DNA from 3 places in the Neobacillus sp. NPDC097160 genome. Region 1 is predicted to be linked to each of the others. Evidence: predicted binding sites of a transcription regulator. Region 1 holds the regulator's gene; each other region holds the start of a gene.
The links. Region 1 encodes Rex, which represses fermentation and respiration genes when NADH is low (regulators of the CRP and FNR family bind a similar motif). Its sites were predicted from a motif close to TTGTGAAATATTTCACAA; they were not measured.

Region 1 (5,051 bases):
GCCGGAAGTGTCATGTTTGAAAAAGGAATTAGGGCTGACCTTTCATTAAATGCCATTCCAGGATTGGATATCGAACTTTATAACAATTAACTCTTCTGAATAAGAAGGGTTTTTTTGTGGATAAATTTTTTGAAAAATACAGAAATAATCAACAAATTGTGGATAACCCTGTGTATACTGTTGATAATGTGGATAAAAACAGTGGTAAATGTGGATAATGTGGAAAAGCATAAAAACTGCCTAGAAATAAAACCTTTTAAATGTGAATAATGTTGTGGAAAAGTGGATATTTCTAAAAATTTTGTAGAAATCCTGTAGAAATTTGTTGATATGTTTATCTATTTTGTCGATATATATCAGATATTTGTCGATAACGCATGAGATTTTGTGGATATCTATAAAATGCAAAAAAAACCGAGCCACTAAAGCCCGGTTTCATTCATTACTCCGCAAGTTCAGCCCATTCTTCCATCAACTGCTCAAGCTCTGTCTTAGCTTTTTCACTTTTTATGTTGATTTCTAATACTTTTTCATGGTCCTGGAAAATTTCTGGTGCGCATAATTGCTGCTCGTACGCTTGAATTTGTTCCTCGAGCTCTTCAATTCGTAATTCCATCTCTTCTAACTTTCTTTTACGCTGCCGCTCAAGCTTTTTGCTTTCTTTATCCTGTTGATAACTATTTTTGTCTAGAACTTCCTTTTCAGCAGCCGTTTTTGTAGATGCAGCGAGGGCTAGTGCCGCTAGTTCTTTCTGCTCCAATTTCTTTTCTAGATAATAGTCATAATCACCTAGATACTCTACACTGCCATGACGGCTAAGCTCCAAAACCTTTGTGGCGATCCGGTTAATGAAATATCTGTCATGCGAGACGAATAAAATCGTCCCGGGGTAATCAATCAGGGCATTCTCTAGAACTTCCTTGCTATCCAAATCAAGGTGGTTGGTTGGCTCGTCCAAAATTAATACATTCGCTTTCTCCAGCATCAGCTTAGCCAGAGCCAGCCGTGCTTTTTCACCACCGCTTAAAGTAGAAACGATTTTTAAAACATCATCACCGGAAAAAAGGAAGTTCCCTAAAACCGTCCGAATTTCTTTTTCACTTTTTAACGGATAATCGTCCCAAAGTTCATTCAAGACGCGTTTATTGGAGGTTAATTCTGCCTGCTCCTGGTCATAATAACCAATTGCGAGATTTGTTCCGTAAAAAATCGAACCGGCAAGTGCTGGCAGTTTTTTAATAATCGTTTTTAACAGTGTCGATTTACCGATTCCATTGGGACCAACAAGGGCAATACTTTCCCCTTTATAGGCGCGAAAGGTGATATCCTCAGAAACCTTGTCACCATCATAACCAACTTCTAGTGAGTCTACCGTTAGAACGTCATTCCCGCTTTGTTTTTCAATTTCAAACGAGAACGTCGCAGACTTTTCGTCACCAAGCGGACGGTCCATAATCTCCATTTTTTCAAGCTTTTTCCGGCGGCTTTGTGCTCGTTTTGTCGTCGAGGCCCGCGCTAAATTCCGTTGGATAAAGTCCTTTAGGTTATCGACTTCTTGCTGCTGCTTTTCATAAAGTTTTATGTCGCGCTCATAATTAGCGGCTTTTTGTTCAAGGTAAGAACTATAATTACCCGTAAACCGCGCGATTTGCTTTCGTGATACCTCATAGACCTGTGTAACAACCTTATCTAAAAAATAGCGGTCATGGGAAACAATTAAAATCGCGCCATCATAGCCCTGCAAGTATTGCTCGAGCCATGATAGGGTATCAATATCCAGATGGTTTGTGGGCTCGTCCAGAATTAAGATATCGGGTCTCGTTAACAGCAGCTTGCCAAGGGCTAGCCGGGTTTTCTGTCCGCCGCTTAAACTAGAAATCATTAGGGAACTTTCGAGAAAATTTAACCCATGCAGGACGGAGCGCATATCTGCTTCGTATTGATAGCCTCCCTGTTCCTTAAATTGCACTTGGAGCTGATCATATTCTTTTATAATTCTCTCGTATTTCACCGTGTTTTCGAACACATTAGGATCGGCCATTTGCACTTCCAGATTGCGCAGTGATTTTTCCATCGTGCGAAGCGGTTCGAAGACAGTCAACATTTCTTCCCAAATGGACAAATTAGATTCAAGGCCGGTATTTTGCGCTAAATAGCCGATCGTCACTTCTTTTGGCTTGATAATCTCACCGCCATCATGTGACAAGTGGCCGGCAATAATCTTCAATAATGTCGATTTTCCAGCGCCGTTTCGACCGACGAGGGCAACTCGGTCCCGCGTTTGTAATTCTAGCTTTATATTCGATAAAATAAGGTCAGCGCCATAATATTTTTGTAGTTGATTAACCTGCAACAAAATCATCTTTATTCACCTCTGTACATACTAGTAGTGTACCGTATAAAGGGAATGTCGGCAATAAAGCGCTAGTCTTTCAGTATCAGGCGATGTCTTTACTCAGATAAAAAAGTTCAAAGTTTCACACACATAAAAGGAAAAATAGTGTATTATTTTTGGATAGGAGGATATTTTTTATGGTAGAATTTACTCATTTTAATAAAGAAGGCAGAGCAAAGATGGTCGATGTCAGCGACAAACTGGAAACGGCACGTACCGCTCTGGCTCATTCCAGCATAACGGTTAGTAAAGAAATTTTTGAAAAAATAACCAATCATGACATGAAAAAAGGTGATGTTTTAGCAGTAGCTCAGGTTGCGGCAGTCATGGCGGCTAAAAAGACTTGGGATCTCATTCCGATGTGTCATCCAATTCCCTTAACAGGGGTAAATATCTCCTTTTCATGGGAAAAGGGTCAGCAAGAAAATTATCAATTACAAATTGCTGCAGCGGTTAAAACAAAAGGGAACACGGGTGTGGAAATGGAAGCGTTAACAGCCGCTTCAGCTTGTGCTTTAACCGTCTATGATATGTGTAAAGCAGTCGATAAAGGCATGGTCATTGGACCGACCTATTTAGTTGAGAAAACGGGCGGAAAAAATGGTGACTTTAAGCGAACTGAACAAGTGAAATGATCGTTAACTAAAATTTAAAGGGGTGTGGGAGATTATGAGTAATGAAACGATGAAGATACCACAGGCGACAGCCAAACGGCTGCCCCTCTATTATCGATTTTTAAAAAACCTGCATACTTCCGGCAAGCAAAGGGTCTCATCTGCGGAATTAAGTGAAGCGGTTAAGGTCGATTCGGCAACGATTCGCCGCGATTTTTCGTATTTCGGTGCATTAGGGAAAAAAGGCTATGGGTACAATGTCAATTACTTACTAACCTTCTTTCGTAAAACACTCGACCAGGATGAATTAACAAAGGTTGCGTTAATTGGCGTAGGTAATCTTGGTACGGCCTTTTTAAACTATAATTTTTTAAAAAATAATAACACAAAAATAGAATGTGCTTTCGATGTCGATCCGGCAAAAATGGGAACCAAAATCCGCGAGGTACCGGTTTACAATATGGATGAATTGGAAAAGGTGCTGACGGATGCACAAATATCAGTTGCGATTCTAACCGTTCCGGCTCCCGTAGCACAGATGATTACCGACCGACTTGTGAAAGCTGATGTGAAAGGGATATTAAACTTTACCCCGGCAAGATTAAATGTCCCTCCGTCCATTCGGGTTCATCATATCGACTTAGCAGTAGAACTGCAATCACTCATTTACTTTTTAAAGCATTATCCGACAGAGACAGAGGAAATAGAAGAATAAGTTGAAGTGGGTTATTCACAGAAAGTGGTGAATAGCCCTTTTTTTATTTTCAGTCTTTACATGCGTAACAGTGTTATGTTACATTATAAGACAGAAAGGGGTTTTTACTAATGAGCGAGGAGTTAATTTCTAAAAAGGATTTATTGGATATGGCAGGGATTTCGTACGGACAGCTATATCGCTGGAAACGAAAGGATCTCATTCCAGAGGAATGGTTTGTTCGAAAGTCAACGTTTACGGGCCAGGAAACATTTTTTCCAAAAGAAAAGATCTTAGAACGGATCGACAAGATTCAGACGATGAAAGAGAATCTTTCCTTGGATGAACTGGCAGATATGTTTTCTCCTAATGTAACAGAGTTACATTTCACTAATGATGAACTAGTAAAACGTAACATTGTTTCGGGTGCGGTTATGGACTTATATCTTGAGCATGAAAAGGGCGGATCACATTTTGATTTTTCAAGAATTCTTGAAGTCTATGTATTAGAGAAGCTGCTGCAATCCGGGGAAATTAACCTAGATGAAGGGAAAATGCTGCTTCAAGTCGTAAAGGATAATAGGGGATTAATCAAACAGAAAAACGGGGAAATCGTGCTGACAAGAAAATTGGGGGTTTCATCGTGCTTTTTACTCATAAATACGGAGGAAATAAAGTTTGAACAGGGAACGAAAATCGTTGTGCAGCTTTCTCTTGTGAAATGTATGGAAGAGATGAAAGCGAAACTATTATAAAGGAGAATGACCATGGATACGAAAAAAAGGGGAGACCTGAATCTTAACGGCTTTGGGTCAGCAAACGGCGGGGAATTTCACCATGTAACTATCAATGGAAAAGGAACAGTTAACAGCGATATAGAGTGTGTAGTATTTGAATGTCATGGTTCGGGTATGGTCAACGGGAATGTCATGACGAATAAAGCGAAGGTTAACGGAAACGGAAAAATTAAAGGGAATCTCGAATGCAAAATGTTAACAGTGGATGGAACAGCGAAAATTGAAAATAACCTCTATGTGGATCATTTCAAGGTGGCGGGAAAAGCGACTATCGGTGGAAGGGTAAAGGCAGAGGAAATCAAAATTAAAGGCAGGCTTACGGTCGAAGGGGATTGTGAAGCCGAAACGTTTAATGCGGAATCCATATTTAGGATTGGCGGGCTTTTAAATGCTGATCACGTGGATATTAAAATTTTCGGAGAGTGTAAGGCAAAGGAAATAGGCGGGCAAACGATTCTCGTTACACACAAAGCCCCATTAATGGGATTATTCAAGACTTTTATGCAAACACAGTTGGAAACAGAATGTATCGAAGGGGACAAAATTGAATT
Region 2 (5,051 bases), on a different contig from region 1:
ATGATAATAGTGAGATAATCACCATTGAGCCGACCATTGATTTATAACCATATAGATTCCGACGAGCAAACGTTGAAATGACCTCACTATAAATCCCAAATGCCGGTAAAATTAGGATATATACCTCAGGATGTCCCCAAACCCAGAAAAAGTTCGCCCAAAGCATATCCATACCGCCATTCGTGGTGGTAAAGAAATGCGTTCCAAATAACCGATCCATGGTTCCCATTGCCAGTAATACAGTTAATACGGGGAACGCAAAAACGATGATTGCGTTCGTAACTAAGGAAGCCCATGTGAACATTGGCATTTTCATCAACTTCATACCTGGTGCTCTCATTTTAAGAATGGTGGTGATAAAATTGATCCCCGTCATTAATGTCCCAATACCGGCAATCTGTATCGCAATCATATAATAATTCGTACCAACTGATTCACTAAAATCGGTACCTGCCAGTGGGAAATACGAAGTCCATCCGGCGTCAGGTGAGCCTCCAATGACAAAAGAAATGTTGAAGAGCATCGCACCCATGAAGAATAGCCAAAAACTTAAGGCATTTAAGCGCGGGAACGCTACATCGCGCGCCCCAATCTGTAACGGCACAACAAAGTTCATTAATGCCATAATGAATGGCATCGCCATAAAGATGATCATAACGACTCCGTGTGTTGTGAAAATTTCATTATAATGCTGGGCATCGAGCAGCTTGTTTTCAGGTACAGCCAGCTGCGCACGCATCATAATCGCGTCTACCCCGCCGCGGAATAACATTAAAAGAGCAGATATTAAATACATAATCCCAATCCGTTTATGGTCAACTGTGGTTAACCATTCACGCCATAGATAACCCCATTTTTTAAAATAAGATAAACCGGCGATTATCGCGATAACTGTTAGACCAATGGCTACCATTGATGCGTAAATCACTGGACTTGGATGTGGGATGGCAAAGCGATCAAAGAAATCCATACTGATATGACTCCTTTCGAGAGTATTTTTTTCAAAGTTATTAAACTTTAAAACTATTAATGGTGATGTTGTCCAGATTCTGAATTGCTTTCACTTGCATGGTGATGCTGTTCAGATTCTGAATTGCTTTCACTTGCATGTTCATGTTTATCCGCATTCTCAGAAGGGGTTGACCCATGATGATGTCCGCCATTTTCCCCTTCCGGCGGCGGCAAAAATCCTAAATGCGTTCCAGTGTAAGTGGATTGCCCTAAGTGACCCGGTTCCAAGAGTTTATCAAATTTTTCTTCAGTCAGTGGTTTTGCTGTTTTCTTAACTTCTTTTACCCACTTAGCAAATTCATCTTCTGACATGGCCTTAACATTGAACGTATTTTCAGCGAATCCCTTCCCGCTAAAGTTTGCATTTCGTCCCATGTATTCTCCTGGTTCGTCAGCGGCTAAATGAAGCGTGTTGACCATGTCAGACATCGCGTATTTTTGACCTCCGAGTTGTGGAATCCAGAAACTGGTGATGGGTCCATAGGAATAAAGTTTAAATTCAATTGGCCTATCAGTTGGAATATACAAATAATTAACTGTTTCAATGTTTTCTTCAGGATAACTAAAATGCCATTTCCAATTCGAGGAGGAAGCATAAATAATTAATGGTTCTTTATCACCATACCCTGTCGGAGTGGCCTCCACTTTATAGTTGCTTTGAACAGACACAATTGAGAGGAAAATGACAATTAATACTGGAATCCCAACACAAATCGTCTCAACCAGCACACTCCCTTCAATATGGGGTGGTTCATAATCTTTCCTTTGTTTAGATGCACGATATTTTATCAGCATAAATATCAGGATGCCAAAAACAGTGAGAACAATAACCGACATGATCCCGATTGATAATATAATGTCCTTGGCTTGTGTTGCAGCCTGTGGCCCTTTCGGATCCAAGACCATTAATGGTTCACAACCCGTTAGCACAGTGGCTATAGTAAAAAACAACGTCAATAAAGCCCATTTCATTTTTGGATATTCCCCTTTCCATTATTCTAGAAAAACAATGCATACCAATTTGATATACGTTGTGATATAAATCACACTCTTTAGCTATATCTTAATATCAATTCTTTGGAAAAGACACCGAAAAACCGAATGTGTCACTGAATGTTCATAATCCCCTTTTCCGTAAAGAAATCTGATGCAAATCATTAGCTTTTTGAATGAAGATTTACTATCATAAGAAAGTTTAGTGTGAATTTGCAGAAACAAAAAAGGCCCCTTCTATTTGAAGGTACCTTTTTATTAATATTTTTATAATAAGATAATGTTTTCCTGCAATTTGGTTGATGTTAGAATCTCAAGTTCTGTTAATCTTTTAAAGGTATAAGAAGACATGCTTAATAGGGTATTATCTAAGTATGCCGGATGGCACATGATTTCAGCTGTTATTCCATCCTCTAAACGTGAGGAAAGGTTATAGAAATAATCTTCCTTTACGCCATCACTGTAAAAATCAAACAGGGAAATATCCGCGGTAGATTCTACTCCCTCAATCGGGATTTTACCATTTCGTCTTACCGGCAGCGTGAATTTTTTGGATAGTTGCTTAACAACTGGCTGCAGTTCTTTTAATGTATGGATATGGTGATGGCTATCAAGGTGCGACGGCTTCAAACCAGTTTCCAAAAATCGCTCAATTTGCGCCGACCATTCGTGTTCGATTTCCGTTAATGAAACCTTCGCCTTACTGCCTAATTCAGACAAAGATTTGAAAGAGCCATGTTCATTTACCAATGTTGAAGCGTTTTTGGTTAAAGGCCATCCGCAGGTAAGGACAAGGTGAATTCCTACTCGTAGGTTTTGATGATCTTTGGCTAGTTGAACCGCATGTTCTATCCAATCCATGTTCATCATCATTGAGGTGGAATTAACAATTCCATATTTATATCCGTCGATGATTCCATGGTTTACGCCAGGACTTAGACCGAAGTCGTCAGCATTTACAATCAATTTGATCATTTAACATCACCTGTTTAGTATTTGGGGATGATCTTTTCTTTGATTCTTGACAGATCATCGGAATTTCTCATATAATTCAACTATTTCTGAGGCCATGTCCTTAACGGTCATTGCATTCATTAAATGGTCCTGGGCATGAACCATTAACAATGAAATCTCCGTTTTTTCGCCTCTAATTTCGCCTTGAATGAGTGAGGTTTGGACATGATGTGCCTCATTCAAGGCAACCGCCGCCTCCTGCAGTTTTTCTTTTGCTTGTATAAAATCCCCTTGTTTTGCTGCTTGGATGGCCTCCATGGCTGCACTTCTCCCATTACCGCCATGGAGAATAATTTGAAAGATGATTGCTTCTAAACTTTCCATTTTTCCACTCCTCACTAGCTAAAAAACTGCGGTAAATACCTCTTGTGTGCTTCAAGCATTTCGTTTAAGATCATCTTCGCCACACGATCACTTGGTACAAGCGGGTTTATTGTCATTGCCAATAATGCCTTGCCATAATCACCACTGATAGCAGCTTCAATCGCTGTCCGTTCAAATGATTTAATTTGCTGGACCAATCCATTCACTGCGATTGGCAGCTCCCCCATTGTCAGAGGTTTTGGACCGTCTTTAGAAATCATACAACTGACCTCAACCGCCGAATCATAGGGAATACCCGTAATTGCCCCTTTATTCATTGTATTTACAGCCTGGATATCCCTCCTGTCAGTATAAATCGAGTGTATAAGTCGTACAGCCGACTCGCTATAATAGGCACCACCGCGTTTCTCTAAATGCGGCGGCTTAATAGAAAGATTAGGATCTTTATATAATGCAAACAATTCCTTTTCCAGTTTCTTGACTACCTCTGCACGTGTCCCACCTTCCTTGAAATTTTTCAATTCTTTTCCCAGCATTTCTCCTGATTTATAATAGTAATTATGATAGGGGCATGGGAGAACATCCAATGCCTTTAGGAAATCGGGCTCCCAGCCCATCGCATGAATATTTTTCATTGTAATGCTTTTTTCCGGATCCGTTAGTAAATCTATGACTTGATCCTTAACTGTAACCCCATCAACATAAACATTTAATCCAAACACCATATGATTCAATCCGGCAAAATCGATTCTTACACGATCATGATCAATGTCTAAAAGTTTAGCCACACCCATTTCCATTCCAATCGGCACATTACACAACCCGACGACTTTTTGAATATTGCTATAACGGAATACTGCTTCCGTCACCATACCGGCAGGATTGGTAAAATTGATCAGCCAGGCATTCGGACAAACCTCCTCCATCTCCCGGCAAATATCGAGGATAACAGGAATCGTTCTAAGTGCTTTAAATAAGCCCCCAGGGCCATTGGTTTCTTGACCAAGAACACCATGACTCAACGGAATTCGCTCATCTAATTCACGTGCAGCCAGCTGCCCGACACGGAATTGTGTGGTAACAAAATCAGCAGACCTTAATGCTTCTTTACGATCTAAACTCAAATAAATTTCAATCGGAATACCTGCCTTCTCCACCATTCTTTTTGCCAAATTCCCGACAATTTCAAGCTTTTCCTTCCCATCTTCAATATCTACCAGCCATAGTTCATGGATAGGAAGCTCCTTATGAAAGTTTATGAAACCCTCGATAAGTTCTGGCGTATAACTGGACCCTCCACCAATTGTTACTACTTTTAATCCCTTTTTCATCCAATCACTCCTCATGTTGTGACCCTTGAAAAATATGTAAACGACATAATCTAAAAAGAGCCCTGAAGGAGAATGAACGTGTTTCACTCAGGGCCCCACTGAATTATTTTGAGAAATTTAGTTCACAGTCGGCTCGGTTGACGTATTTTCCTTTGCTTTTCTTGCTTCAATTCTCCCCACTGCAATCACAAACGGCAGATAGATCAAGACAGAGATTAATAAATTTACCGCCGCTAGCACAGCACCGGAAATATGACCACCCGTTGCCAGCAGTCCCCCTACAATGGCCGGGGTTACCCAAGGAATATCCGCCACAACCGGATGAACTAAGCCTAAACTTATTGATAAATAGGCAACTACCGTCATAATGATTGGGCC
Region 3 (5,051 bases), on a different contig from region 1:
CTAGCCGTTATAGCAACAATTGTAGGGTGCGTGTTAGTTGCAGGTGTCAATCTAAATGCGGCGGCATCCATTCGGCCCATTGGGATCCTGACAGGTCTTGGTGCAGGATTTGGATATGCCCTCTACACTATATTTGGTAAGTTTGCATTAAGGAAATATTCTACTTTTACGGTTACATTGTATACCTTTTTTATCGCATCGATCACATTACTGCCTGTGACACGTCTTTGGGATAAATGGAGCCGGCTTGTGAGTGGTGATGTGCTCTTATATGGAATCGGTCTAGGGTTGTTTCCTACGGTAATTGCTTATTTATTGTACACGAAAGGACTTGAAAAAGTAGAAGGAAGTAAAGCATCTATCATTGCCACCGTAGAGCCAGTAATTGCTACTATATTAAGTGTTTTTCTTTATAAGGAAGGTTTTGGATTCATTCAAGCAATCGGATCAATTGTGATTCTTTTATCGGTTCTGTTTATTAATCGTTCTAAAAAAAGCAATAGGAAGATATATAGTAAAAAGGCTTCAATCTAGGATTAAAGCCTTTCAAACTTAAAACATATTGACTTTGAGAATTGTTCAATAAACGGGGCTTCCGCTTTTCTTGTTACCATTTACTCCAGGTTTGGAATCCTTTTGAGCCTGGAGGGGCATTTTGGATGATATCGATAAACGGTATCGTGTAAGCGAAAAGAATAAGAGCCGCTGTAATACCTAGCCATAATTTCCAGTTTTCGAATACCATTGGTGCTTTTTCTTCGAGATTCTCAGCTTCAGCAACTGGGAATTCTTCTTCCCCTTTTGGCGCAAAGAAAGCAAGGTTAACGAAGATGATCAGCACTAAAATTATTCCAAGGAATAATATCGATCCTCCAACTGCCTGAGCGATTTGATATGGAATCCACTCAGCTGCTTGCTTTGCACCGCCGTAAGTAGAGAAGGCAGAACGTCTTGGACCTCCAAGCAGACCTTGAATATGCATTGCACCAGACATGAAAGCCATGCCGATGAACCAAACCCATGCCTGGATGATCCCTAATTTATTCATCGCTTTTGTTAATTTACGTCCTGTTAAGTGTGGTACTAACCAATAAGAAATTCCAAAAAACGTTAGAACAACAGATGTTGCTGCAGTTAAATGGAAGTGGCCTGTAATCCAAATAGTGTTATGGACAACTTGGTCCATTTGGTTAGAAGCATTGATAATCCCACCGGCACCGGCAGGGATAAAACTAGCCATACCGATAAAAGGAACTGTAAAACGGGCATCACCCCATGGAAGTACTTTAAACCAGCCAAAAAGACCTGTGGCCCCCTTGGAGCGTCCATATCTTTCAAATGTTGCGAATAAAGAGAAAGCAGTCATTAGCGATGGAATAATGACCATGAACGTAAGGATTACCTGGAAAAACTTCCAAGCTGGATCAATTCCTGGCTCTGTTAATTGGTGGTGGAAACCAACCGGAATAGAGAAGAGCAGGAATAAAATAAAGGACAAACGTGCTAATGAATCTGAGAATATTTTTCCGCCAATAATTTTTGGAATAATAGCATACCAACACATATACGCTGGCAGTAGCCAGAAATACACTAATGGGTGACCAAAATACCAGAACAATGTACGGCTGACTAGTACATCTACTGTGTCAACTAATCCAAGTGACCATGGAAGTAATTGGAATAAAACAGTTGCAGCCACACCCAATGTAGCGACAATCCAAAGAACCGTATTAATAACAGCCATAAAGCTTAATAATGGGCTTGGTTTTCCCGGATTGTTCTTACGCCATCTTGCATACGTCATGATTTGTGCTGCACCGTCAATCCAGCTGCCGACAACAACAAAGGTTAAGCCTAAGTAAAAAATCCAGTGTGCTTTAAGCGGCGCATAAAATGTATAAAGAACAGATGCTTCTTTGAGTAGAACCATTGTAGCTGCCATTAATGTACCGATTAACATGACCCAAAAGCCAATCCAGCCAGTTAGCCTAGCGGCATTCGAATGTTCGCCGGCAGTTCTGCTCACGGCAGCATATTGAAATCCCATAATAAAGAAGGTTGTTAACACAAGTCCCATTAATACACCATGGACAGTTAAGATTTGATAATAATCAATTCCCCAAGGAAGTTCCCATTTTCCGGAACGGACAAGGGTTTGCAGGAGCCCCATTAATCCGCCCAAAGCAAGGGCTGAAAAGGCTACAAAGAAGTGTGCCATGGAAAGCTTTGCATCACGAGGGTCAACTTTTACTTTTGCAGCTGCATTGTTAACCATTATTTTACCACCTCAATCATCGAACTCATTAAATGGTGCCCGGCACCACAGTATTCATTACAAACAATTAAATATTCGCCTGCTTTGTCAAACGTTGTCGTATATTCACTGACATAACCAGGTTCAAGCATCATATTAATATTCGTCCCGGCCACTTCGAAGCCATGAATGACATCCTTTGTGGTGGCAATGACTTTAACTTTTGCCCCAAGCGGCACTTCCACTTTAGCCGGATTATAAGAGAAAGCGGATGCAACATAAACTAATTCATAATCCCACTCTTTTCCGTCAACATTGTGAAGACCCGGTTCGTTAAAAGGTTTTGTTTGATCTACTTTTTCAGGATTTATAGTTGTTAAACAACTCGGCGGTTTGTTGCCTAGATAGAAGGCGCTAACACCTACGACTGTCAAAAAAATGACAAGGCAGCTAATACCGAAAGTCAGCCAAATCTTTTCAAGTTTATGCATATGCATAATTTTTTCCCCCTTCAATCATTAAAAACGTTCTACAAATAGGTAGTAAACGGTTACCCAGGTGACAATAATAAACGCTCCCAATAAGAAAACGGATGCTAATGTCCCTTTGAGCGAAGATCTGTCTTCTACTACTGTTTTTTGTTTTGTTTTCAGTTCCGCTTTCGCCATCCCTCAAGACCCCCTTCAGAAAATTGGATTAAATAAATAAGTTCTCTTTCATAATACAAAACAATCGTAAAAGTAAAATACGAAATTTCAAAGTTCACAAATTGTTCATTCCTTAGGTATCTACTATGTTAATGGTAAAAACTTGATATAACAGTGATTTATATCACAAATAAACCGGAGTAAATGTGAAGAAAATGTGAACTATCACACCTTACCTGTGATAAAAGTAATTGAATAATGGTTCAATCACAAAGTCACACTCTGGAATTTCAAAAATAAGATAAAAATATACTCCCTAATTTCCTTTGGAAGTGAGTGGTCTTTTTGGAAAAATACTATTGCGAACAATGTCGCCTTCTATATAATAAAGTGGAATATTGCAAAGTTTGCGGATTATTGGCAAGTAACAAAATAATGATTGAAGTTCAAAAGCAATCTGAAAAGTAATAATGAAATTGGAAATGATTATGTAATGAAGGAAATCATAATCCGCGATATAATTTAAGTGCACAACAACAACCTTCAAAACGTTTGCTTCCCAGTAATAGGGAAGCTTTTTTTTTGCATCTATACATGATCAATTCCTCGAATAATTCTCTAGATCTCTGGAAAAAATACCCTTACATATGTGGAAGGAGAATGATGATGCCTGCCATTCTTTCTGTTTCAGAGGTTATTCCGCCATTTGAAATTCCCCAAGACCAAGCATCTATGTTTGCGAAAGAGCTTTTTGCTGATGTATTTAAGGATATAGAAAGGTTGTTAAAAGCCTTTCAGAATGGGCAAATTGAAAAAAGACATTTTGTCAAAAATATTGAATGGTTTAAAGAGAATCATTCATTTGAAGAGAAGAACAGGGCCTATATTGAATCTGCTGTGAAACTTGGAAAAGAAGCTATTGTGAAATGCTTAAATAATGACAACTTTCTTAAGGAAAATATTCCATACGAAGAGATTGACGCGATTTTTTTTATTTCGTCAACTGGCATCTCAACCCCAAGTATTGAAGCGCGAATTATGAATCAATTGCCTTTTAACCCGCATACACAGCGGGTGCCGGTATGGGGACTCGGCTGTGCCGGTGGTGCGGCGGGATTATCAAGAGCATTTGAGTATTGTTTAGCGTTTCCAAAGGCCAGAGTCATCGTTCTATCCGTCGAGCTTTGCAGCTTAACGTTTCAGAAAAATGACCTTTCCAAAAGCAATCTAATTGGAACATCTCTTTTTGCCGATGGAATTGCCTGTGCATTGGTTTGCGGTGATGATGTTAATGTAGAGGAGTTAAGCAAGAAGGCTGCATCACCTTCGATTATCGCGACTCAATCGACACTTATGCCTGATTCCTTGGATGTGATGGGCTGGGAATTGAGAAATACAGGATTATTTGTTGTTTTTTCCAGGGATATCCCACAAATTGTCGAAGGTTGGCTTAGACCAAATGTTAGGGATTTTTTAGCGGAACACAAAATTGAACTCGAGCAAATAGATTGTTTCATTGCCCATCCCGGCGGAAAAAAAGTATTGGATGCCTATGTGAAGGCATTAGATATTCCTTCTTCCATGAATGAAATATCATTGGAGGTTTTAAAACAATATGGAAATATGTCCTCAGCAACGATATTTTATGTATTAAAACGATATATGGAGATGGACATCCCGAAAAATGCTATTGGTCTCGGAACCGCACTTGGACCAGGTTTTAGCTCAGAATTACTGTTATTGAGGTGGAATTAAATGGATGACCTCTTTCCCTTTATACTATTCATTAGTTTTATCATCCTTCAACGTGTGGTCGAACTTTTTGTTGCAAAAGGAAATGAAAAATGGATGAAGCAGCAAGGAGCAGTGGAGTTTGGTGAAAAGCACTATAAGTATATGGTCATGATGCATGTGCTGTTTTTTGTCGTATTAATGGTTGAGAAGGTTTTGTTGGAACGGGGACTTTCCCGAGTTTGGCCATTCGTACTTTGTTTATTTTGTTTTGCCCAGTTTATCAGAATTTGGGCAATCGCATCCCTCGGAAAGTATTGGAATACAAAAATTCTTGTCTTAGCAGGTGCCCAGGTGGTTAGAAAAGGGCCATACCGTTTTTTAAAGCATCCGAATTATTTTGTGGTAACGATTGAACT

Region 2: a site for Rex is predicted at 2,043-2,060, ahead of qoxA (cytochrome aa3 quinol oxidase subunit II). Genes of this name have one in related genera too.
Region 3: a site for Rex is predicted at 3,117-3,134, ahead of ACIQXV_RS05520 (cytochrome c oxidase subunit 2A). Genes of this name have one in related genera too.

The regions. Positions count from the first base shown of each region.
Region 1 covers NZ_JBIWDU010000022.1:86,944-91,994, reverse strand. Annotated here, with positions in the region: gene tsaD (tRNA (adenosine(37)-N6)-threonylcarbamoyltransferase complex transferase subunit TsaD) at 1-90, shown strand, start outside; gene ACIQXV_RS25495 (ABC-F family ATP-binding cassette domain-containing protein) at 443-2,362, opposite strand; gene moaC (cyclic pyranopterin monophosphate synthase MoaC) at 2,533-3,030, shown strand; gene ACIQXV_RS25485 (redox-sensing transcriptional repressor Rex) at 3,065-3,724, shown strand; gene ACIQXV_RS25480 (YhbD family protein) at 3,835-4,458, shown strand; gene ACIQXV_RS25475 (polymer-forming cytoskeletal protein) at 4,471-5,051, shown strand, end outside.
Region 2 covers NZ_JBIWDU010000007.1:217,960-223,010, forward strand. Annotated here, with positions in the region: gene qoxB (cytochrome aa3 quinol oxidase subunit I) at 1-970, opposite strand, end outside; gene qoxA (cytochrome aa3 quinol oxidase subunit II) at 1,027-1,983, opposite strand; gene chbG (chitin disaccharide deacetylase) at 2,272-2,979, opposite strand; gene ACIQXV_RS12355 (PTS sugar transporter subunit IIA) at 3,034-3,342, opposite strand; gene ACIQXV_RS12360 (6-phospho-beta-glucosidase) at 3,357-4,673, opposite strand; gene ACIQXV_RS12365 (PTS sugar transporter subunit IIC) at 4,791-5,051, opposite strand, start outside.
Region 3 covers NZ_JBIWDU010000003.1:226,303-231,353, forward strand. Annotated here, with positions in the region: gene ACIQXV_RS05505 (DMT family transporter) at 1-534, shown strand, start outside; gene ACIQXV_RS05510 (b(o/a)3-type cytochrome-c oxidase subunit 1) at 608-2,275, opposite strand; gene ACIQXV_RS05515 (cytochrome c oxidase subunit II) at 2,275-2,751, opposite strand; gene ACIQXV_RS05520 (cytochrome c oxidase subunit 2A) at 2,773-2,922, opposite strand; gene ACIQXV_RS05525 (type III polyketide synthase) at 3,568-4,656, shown strand; gene ACIQXV_RS05530 (isoprenylcysteine carboxyl methyltransferase family protein) at 4,657-5,051, shown strand, end outside.